Regions from separate parts of the Pseudodesulfovibrio hydrargyri genome, predicted to be linked through region 2. Evidence: predicted binding sites of a transcription regulator. Region 2 holds the regulator's gene; the other holds the start of a gene.
What was found. The regulator sigma-54, encoded in region 2, starts transcription at its own class of promoters, with help from an activator protein. The targets are predictions, from matches to a motif close to CTGGCACGGNNNNTGCTT.
Positions count from the first base shown of each region.

Region 1 (4,257 bases), on a different contig from region 2:
GTCGCGCCGGAATTCCCGGCCGAGACCACGCCGTTGGCCTTGCCTTCCTTGACCAGGCGGCAGGCCACCTGGATGGAGGAGTCCTTCTTGCGGCGCAGGGCGTCGGCGGGCTTGTCGTCCATCTCGACCACCTGGGTGCAGTGGACAATTTCGATGTCCAGCCCCTTGGTGTCGAGCTTGGCCAGCTCGGCCCGAACCTTTTCCTCGTCGCCGACGAGCACGATGGAGATGCCTTCGCGCGCGGCGTTGACCGCGCCGGGCACAACGACGCCAGGGCCGAAATCGCCCCCCATGGCGTCCACGGCGATCCGTGGAACGCGGGTGTCTTCGGTCTTAGGCATTTTCGCCGTCAATGACCTGGCGTCCCTTGTAGGAGCCGCAGACAGAGCAGGCGCGATGGGGCAGAGTGGGCTCACCGCACTCGCAGTAGATGACGTTGGGAGCGGCGATCTTGTCGTGGGAACGGCGCATGCCCTTGCGGGACTTGGACGTTTTCTTCTTGGGGACAGCCATGATATATACCTCGTATTGATTTGTTCTCAGCCATTTGCCGGGGAGCGGGGCTCCAGGCAAGGGGCGTTACTTTATCTTCAAGTCGCGGAAAACCGCAAGCCTTTCATCGCCCTCATCCGGCTGGCAGGCGCACTTGCCGGTATTGAGGTTGGCGCCGCAGCCGGGACATATCCCCTCGCACGTATCCGCGCACAGGGGCTTGAACGGCAGGGCCAGGGCGAATTCCTCCCAGAGGATGGCGCCCATGTCGAGCTGCAGCTGGCCGTTGTCCAGGCGCATGCGCGGCTCGCCCTCGGTCTCCTCGCCGCCGGGCAACTGCTCGTAGGCGTCGAAGGCCGCGTCGATCTCGAAGGCGAACGGCTCGGCGCAACGGTCGCAGACCAGCCGGACCGCCCCCTTGAGGGTGCCGCGCACCAGCGCCCCGTCGTCGGATTGGGGCAGGACCGAGTATTCGGCCACCAGGTCGCGTTCCGGACGGATGTCCAGCTTGAATTCGCGCCACGCCTCGCGCCAGAAGTTCTGGTCGTCGAAGGTGAAGCCTCGGCCCTCTGCGGCAATGTCGCTGATAGTCAGCCAGAATTCAACCATGGTTCTCTCCGTTTTTCCCCGGCCCTTTCCATACCGGCAAGGCCCGGCCACGAGGCCGGACAACCGGTGCTTCCTATATGGTATTAAAATCCCCTGTCAAGAAAAAAACCCTTGCCATTTGTTGCCGGGCTCGGTAAGGATTCTCTCCCGCTGCCTGGAGAAGCTACCATGATCCGGCGGCCTTTTACGAGCGAAAACGAATTATTTCCTTAGAATACACCAGGAGGTCGCAATGTCCCAGGTTTGCGATATTTGTGGAAAGGGTCCCCAGAGCGGCAACAACGTCAGCCACTCCCATATCAAGACCAAGCGCCGCTTCATGCCGAACCTGCAGAAGGTCCGCCATCAGCTGGAGTCCGGCCAGGTCGTCAGCATCAAGGCCTGCACCCGCTGCATCCGCAACGGTGCCGTGGTCAAGCCTGTGGCCGCGCAGAAGCCCGAAGCCTAAGCGCCGCAGCACATTTCGTTTGCGAAAAGTTGCCGCCGATCCCTCGGCGGCAACTTTTTTGCGTCCCATGCCCCGGGGGTGACACCGCCCCGCCGCTCGACCGGACGCGCATCCCCCTCTTTGCTTTTCAACACGCCCCTTGTGCAGGATCGTTCCGGCCCCGCGCGCAACGGCTTGCACACTTGCACCTCCCCTGTCCGAGCAGCGTCCCTACAAGTCACTTGAATAACAGGACAAACAGTTTGGCACGGTCCGTGCTTTCTTCAGACAAACACGCTCTGGAGGCTTCATGGATGATCTGACCGCATACGCAAACTGGTGTACCAGCCCGGGATTCGGGCACGGCGCCATGTTCGGCGGCTGGTCCGACGACATGGGCACGGGGCTGGGCCTTCCTTTCGGGGGGATCGTCCAACTCCTCATCCTGGGCATGATGACATATTTCACGGTGCGCCTGATCCGGAAACCCGCCACACATTCCGGACCGGAGACGCCGGTGGATGTCCTCGAACGCCGATACGCGGCCGGTGAAATCGACCGGGAAACGTATCGCGCCATGAAGGATCAGCTTCGCAACAGCTAACGGACATACACACCTCCCCAAGCAAAGGCCCCCGCCGGACTCTCCTTCCGGCGGGGGCCTCCTCGTCCAACGGACGCGGTAAAGCCTACAGTTCGACCGCCCTGTTGATGCGGGCCAGGGTCTGTTCCCTGCCGAGCACGACCATGGTCTCGAACAGGCCCGGGGACTGGGTCTTGCCGGTGATGGCCACCCGGATGGGCTGGGCGATGACCTTGAACTTGATGTCCTTGTCCTCGATGAACCGCTTGTGCACTTCCTCCAGGGCGGATTCGGTGAACTCGGCCAGCCCCTCCATGCGCTCGGCGATCTCCGCGAGCAGCGGCTTGGTCTCCTCGGTCAAAAACTTCTTCACCGCACTTTCGTCGTAGGGCAAAAACGCCGCGTCCACGATAAACGGGCGGGCCTGCTCCAGCATGTCGAGCACGGACTTGGCCCGGGGCTGCAACAGGGGCGCGATCCTGGCGAACCGCTCGCGGGTCACGGCCTTGGCCTCCTCCTCGCCCACCTCGCGGGCCAGAAAGTCGCAGAGCAGCCCGGCCAACCGGTCCGGGTCGGCCTTCTGCATGTACTGACCGTTGACCCACTCGAACTTGGTCAGGTCAAAGACGGACGGCGAGTTGCCCAGCCCGTCCGCAGTGAACAGTTCGACCATCTCGTCCATGGTGAACAGCTCCTGGTCGCCGTGGGACCAGCCCAGCCGGGCCAGGTAGTTGGTCACGGCCTCGGGCAGGTAGCCCATCTTCTCGTACTCCATGACCGACAGCGCGCCGTGGCGCTTGGAAAGCTTCTTCTTGTCCGGCCCCAGGATCATGGGCACGTGGCCGAACTCCGGCACGTCCCAGCCCATGGCCCGGTAGATCAGGATCTGGCGCGGGGTGTTGTTCACATGGTCGTCGCCGCGCAGCACATGGTTCACGCCCATATCGTGGTCGTCCACCACCACGGCCAGGTTGTAGGTCGGGGTGCCGTCCGAACGGCGCAGGATCATGTCGTCCATCTCCGTATTCTCCACCGAGATGTATCCCTTGACCATGTCCTTGTACCCGGTGGCGCCTTCCTGCGGGGCCTTGAGCCGGACCACGCCCGAGGTCAGCCCCTTGTCGCGGCAGGTGCCGTCGTACTTGGGCTTGCGGCCTTCCTTCATGGCCTTCTCGCGCATGGCGTCCACGTCCTCCTTGCTGCAGTCGCAGTAATAGGCGTGGCCCGAGGCGATGAGCTGGTCGATGACCTCGTTGTGCCGGTCCGCGCGCTCGGACTGGAACACGATCTCGCCGTCGTGCTCAAGCCCCAGCCAGCGCATGGAGTCGATGATGGCGTCCGTCGCCTCCTGGGTGGACCGCTCGCGGTCCGTGTCCTCGATGCGCAGGCGGAACTCGCCGCCCTTCGACCGGGCCAGCAGCCAGGAAAACAACGCGGTGCGCGCACCGCCGATATGCAAAAACCCGGTCGGGCTCGGCGCGAAACGGGAAACGATCTTGGTCATATGAATGCCTCCGGCGGCTTAAGAACCTTTTGAAAAAGGTTCTTAAGAATCTCCAAAACTTTTTATCGCCGCTTCGCGGATGGTGCGAACGCGACGAGGTTTCTAGTATGTAATACGTCGTCCCAATGCCCTCGGCTTCCCCGCCCCCCTCGCGAAGCGACCCAAAAAAGTTTAGGAAGGGAGTGGGGGATGGGGGGTCCCGGGGGAAGGGGAGAGGGAAACCCTTTTCTCAAAGGGTTTCCCTCTCCCCTTCCCCCGGCGGCCGGAGGCATCTTCACCGCTACACGGCTTCGACGCCTTTCACTTCGGGGAGTTCCTTGAGGATGATCCGTTCGATGCCGTTTTTGAGGGTCATCTGGGACATGGGACATCCCTTGCAGGCACCGGTCAGGCGGACCTTGACGATGCCGGAATCGGTGACTTCGACCAGTTCCACGTCGCCGCCGTCGCCCTGGAGCATGGGACGGACCTTGTCCAGCACGGCTTCCACTTTTTCTCGCATGACAAAACCTCCGTGAATTCGGGTTCGGTCGGAACATCTACGGCCTGGCGCGCCGGTTGTCAAACCCGGCGCGCGGGCCGGTGGGGTTGCATGGGGTTCGGGCTAGCCGTTTTCCGGCGGCCCGGCTAGCGGTCGATGAG
Region 1 is NZ_LKAQ01000004.1:342,563-346,819, forward strand. It holds gene plsX (phosphate acyltransferase PlsX) at 1-341, opposite strand, end outside; gene rpmF (50S ribosomal protein L32) at 334-513, opposite strand; gene BerOc1_RS06025 (YceD family protein) at 580-1,101, opposite strand; gene rpmB (50S ribosomal protein L28) at 1,334-1,549, shown strand; gene BerOc1_RS06035 (SHOCT domain-containing protein) at 1,839-2,132, shown strand; gene gltX (glutamate--tRNA ligase) at 2,218-3,615, opposite strand; gene BerOc1_RS06045 (NifU family protein) at 3,896-4,117, opposite strand; gene BerOc1_RS06050 (HDOD domain-containing protein) at 4,243-4,257, opposite strand, start outside.
Region 1: a site for sigma-54 is predicted at 1,792-1,809, ahead of BerOc1_RS06035 (SHOCT domain-containing protein). Genes of this name have one in related genera too.

Region 2 (4,257 bases):
CCTGGCCGGACAGGGGGCGCAGGGACTTGTCGAAATAGGGGTTGGGCAGAAAGCGCAGGTCGAAGACCAGATCGGCCTCGGACGGCACGCCGTATTTGAAGCCGAAGGTGATGATGTGCACCCGCATGCCCTTGCTCACGTCCTTGAGGGACGACCACTTGGTCTGGATGACCCGGCGCAGGTCGTGGATGGAATAATCCGTGGTGTCCAGGACCAGAACGGCTCCGAGGCGCACCGGCTCCAGAAGCTTCTTTTCCATCTCCAGGGCCTGCTCGAGGCCCAGGTTGCGTGATTCCAGCGGATGCGGGCGGCGGGTGGTGGCGTAGCGGCGGACCAGCTCGGCCATCTTGGCCTCGAGAAACAGGACCTGAGGGGTGATGCCGAGTTGAGCGAACCCTTCCTGCGCCTTGCTCCAGCCGTCCACGAACTCGAACTGGCGCAGGTCCATGCCGAGCGCCAGACCGCGGTATTTGGTGTCGAACGAGAGGATGAGGTCGGCCAGCTTGGCCGACATCTCGGACGGGAGCCCGTCGATGCAGAAGAACCCCAGGTCCTCGAAGACCTTGAGCGCGGTGCTCTTGCCCGAGCCGGAGAGTCCGGTGACGATCACCACCGGGAAGGGGTTGGTCGAGGTCACAACGGATTCCGTCCCTTCGGTTACACGCTTTTGAGCAGGGCCCAGAGGCCCTCAAGGTCATCGGCCGACAGGAACGCCTTGCGGAATTCCTCGTCCTTGAGCAGGCGGGAGATCTGGGCCAGGACGCGCAGATGCATGCCCGCCACCTGTTCCGGGGCGAGCACCAGGAAAAAGATGGTGCACGGGGCGTGGTCCAGCGCTTCGAATTCCACGCCCTTGCGGCTGCGGCCCACGACCACGATGACCTTTTCCAGGTCCTCAAGCTTGCCGTGAGGGATGGCGATGCCGTCTCCGATGCCGGTGGAACCGAGCCGTTCACGATCGAGAAGGACACGGACCGCATGGTCCGTGTCCATCTCTGGATATTGTACGCCCAGGGGGGCGACGAGTTCATTCAATACGTCCGACTTGGTTGCGGACTCGAGTTCGGGAAGGATCAGCTCCTTCGCCAGGTAATCACTGAGTTTCATGCTTAGTTTCCGGGGTCGATGAGGCCGTAATCGCCGTTCTTTCTCTTGTATATCACGTTGACGCCGTCGGTCTCCGCATTGAGGAAGACCAGGAATTCGTTGTCACGGGCATCCAGCTGCATGGCGGCCTCGTCCACGGACATGGGCTTGGGCTCGTATGCGTCGGTGCCGACGATGGTGGGCGCTGAACCGGGAGCGATGTCCTCGTAGGACAGGTAGTTCATCTGCACCATCTTATTGGGACGCGCCTGCCTGGGGCGATTCTTCATCTTTTCGCGCATCTTGCGCAGCTGGGCCTCCAGCTTGTCCAGGACCATGTCGATGGTGGAGTACATGTCCTCCGAATCTTCATAGGCCGAGATATGTATGCGATCCGAGTTCAGGATCACGTCCGCCTTGTGGCGGAACTTGTCGACCAGCAGGTTGACCTGGAGATCGGCCTCCGCATCGGAAACGTATCTTGCTACCTTTTCAAAACGCTTTTCCGCATAACCCTTGAGGTGATCGGAAGGCTCGAAGTTCTTGAAAGTGAAGCTGATGTTCATACGCTGCCTCCTGGTTGAGAGTGCTTCAAGCAGCCCCTAGAAGTACTGCTTTCGTTTCGAAGACGAAGCTATGCCCATGGCCGAGCGGTATTTGGCGACCGTGCGCCGGGCGATGTTCACTTCCAGCTTTTCCTGGAGGATCTCGCCTATCCTCTCGTCGCTGAGCGGTTTCTTCGTGTCTTCATCTGCGATCATTTGCTTAATGAGCGCCTTGACGCTCTCCGAACCCACCTGGGACCCGTCGTTCAGGTCCAGGGCCGAGTTGAAGAAGAACTTCAGCTCGAAGATGCCGTGAGGGGTCGAGACATATTTGTTGGTCGTGATCCGGCTCACGGTGGATTCGTGCATCTCGATGTCTTCCGCCACCTCCTTGAGGATGAGGGGTTTGAGCTTTGTCACGCCCTCCTCGAAGAATGCCCGTTGGAAGCCGACAATGCTCTCAACTACTTTATACAAGGTTCGCTGCCGCTGGTACAGACTTTTCATCAACCATGCGGCGGAACGCATCTTTTCCTGGAAATATTCCTTCTCCTTGTCGGCCGCGCCCTTCATGGAATCCATGTAGAAGGTGTTCATCTGGAGCCTCGGCATACCGTCCTCGTTGAGGATGATGACGAAGTCCTCGCCGTACTTGTAGACGAACACGTCCGGGCTGACGTAGTGCGGCTCGGTGCTGGAGAAGTTGGCACCCGGCATGGGATCGAGCGTCTGCATCAGATCCAGGTACGACTTGAGCTCGTCCATGGTGATCTTGAACTTGCGCGCCAGAGGCTTGTAACGATTCTTCTCCAGGTCCTCCAGGTGGTCGCTGACCAGGGAGACCAGGATCGGGTCGTCATATCCGAGGACCTCCATCTGGACCAGCAGGCACTCCTGCGGGGTCCGGGCGCCCACGCCGACCGGGTCCAGGTGCTGGATGCGGCGCAGAACGGACTCGATCTCCTCCTCCGAGGCCTGGACCATGGCGGTCAACTCCTCCATGGTGGCCTGCAGGTAGCCGTTGGCGTCGATATTGCCGAGGATGACGTCGCCGATGGCCAGCTCGTGCTCGGAGAAGTTGGACAGGCGCATCTGCCAGTTCAGGTGCCCTTCCAGAGAGGGCTTCGAGGCCAGGCGGGCCTCGAAGGACATGCCCTCCTCGGGCATCTCCATGTCGCGAGACAGGGCCTGCTTGGAGGTGGAGGAAAATTCGCCCAGGTAGTTTTCCCAGTCCGCGTTGCGGACCAGTTCCTCCTCGGCCTGGGATTCGGTCAGGACCTCGGTCTTGTCCGGGACCTCGGTGTCGGTCTCGGTTTCGTCCAGGAAGGGATTCTCCAACAATTCCTGCTGCACGGTCTCCAGCAGTTCAAGCCGCGACAGTTGCAGCAGCTTGATGGCCTGCTGCAACTGGGGCGTCATGACCAGTTGCTGTGAGAGCTTGAGCTGTTGCCGAAGTTCCAATCCCATGATGCGCTACCCGCTTGAGGTTGTGTTTATCGATTGCCGGATAAAGAAATTTTTTTTAACCGCCAGACATTTTTTCCGGTTCAACCATGCCACAGTGAACTAAAGGATGCAACACAATTGTGTTAACATCCTGTTTACATTAATATTTCCGCCTGCATATTATGATATGAAAAAAGTGTACCAACCTTTAGCAACGGTGTAAATCGGGAAAGAGGAAAAAAAGACGAAAACGGCGGGCTAAAGCCGGAAATCCTCGCCCAGATATATCTGCCGGGCGCGGCTGGACTTGACGATCTCGGATGGGGCTCCCTCCAGGATGACCGTGCCCTCGTAGACCAGGTAGGCCCGGTCGCAGATATTCAGGGTTTCCCGGACGTTGTGATCCGAGATGAGGATACCGATATCCATGGACTTGAGCACGGAGATAATCTCCTGGATGTCGATGACCGCGATGGGATCGATACCGGCAAACGGCTCGTCCAGGAGGATGAACTGCGGATCGAGGATGAGCGCCCGGGCTATTTCGAGCCTGCGCCGCTCGCCGCCGGACAGGAACATGGACGCCTGGTCCGCCAGCTTGGTGATGGTGAACATCTCCATGAGTTCGTCGGCCCGGGCCCGCTGTTGCCGCGAGGTCATGGAGGTCTGCTCCAGGATGATCTCCAGGTTCTGGCGCACGGTCAGTTTCTTGAAGATGGAGCTTTCCTGGGGCAGATAGCTCACCCCCAGGCGGGCGCGCTCGTGCAGGGGCTTGTCCGTGAGCACGTGGCCACCCAGGGAGACCTCCCCGGTGTTGGGCTGGACGATGCCCACGAGCATGTAGAACGTGGTCGTCTTGCCCGCGCCGTTGGGGCCGAGCAGACCGACCACCTCGCGCGCGTCGAGCTTGATGTTGATGCCGTGCACGACCTCTTTCTGACCGTACCGCTTGGACAGGTTGGTTGCGCGCAGACCCTCGGCCATTTATTGCACCTTCAGGTTGCCGGGAGTCATGAAGACGGCCTTGACGCGCTGCTTGCCGCCGATGACCTCGGACCGGTCGTCCTTGATGTGAAAGTTGATGACCTCGCCGGTCAACGAGTTGGGGCCGTCCTGGAGCTTGGGATCCCGCTCCATCTTGAGCAGTTGCGGGCCCACCAGGTAGGTAAGCAGGCCGCAG
Region 2 is NZ_LKAQ01000001.1:51,820-56,076, forward strand. It holds gene rapZ (RNase adapter RapZ) at 1-637, opposite strand, end outside; gene BerOc1_RS00260 (PTS sugar transporter subunit IIA) at 658-1,107, opposite strand; gene hpf (ribosome hibernation-promoting factor, HPF/YfiA family) at 1,110-1,652, opposite strand; gene rpoN (RNA polymerase factor sigma-54) at 1,689-3,098, opposite strand; gene lptB (LPS export ABC transporter ATP-binding protein) at 3,336-4,061, opposite strand; gene BerOc1_RS00280 (LptA/OstA family protein) at 4,062-4,257, opposite strand, start outside.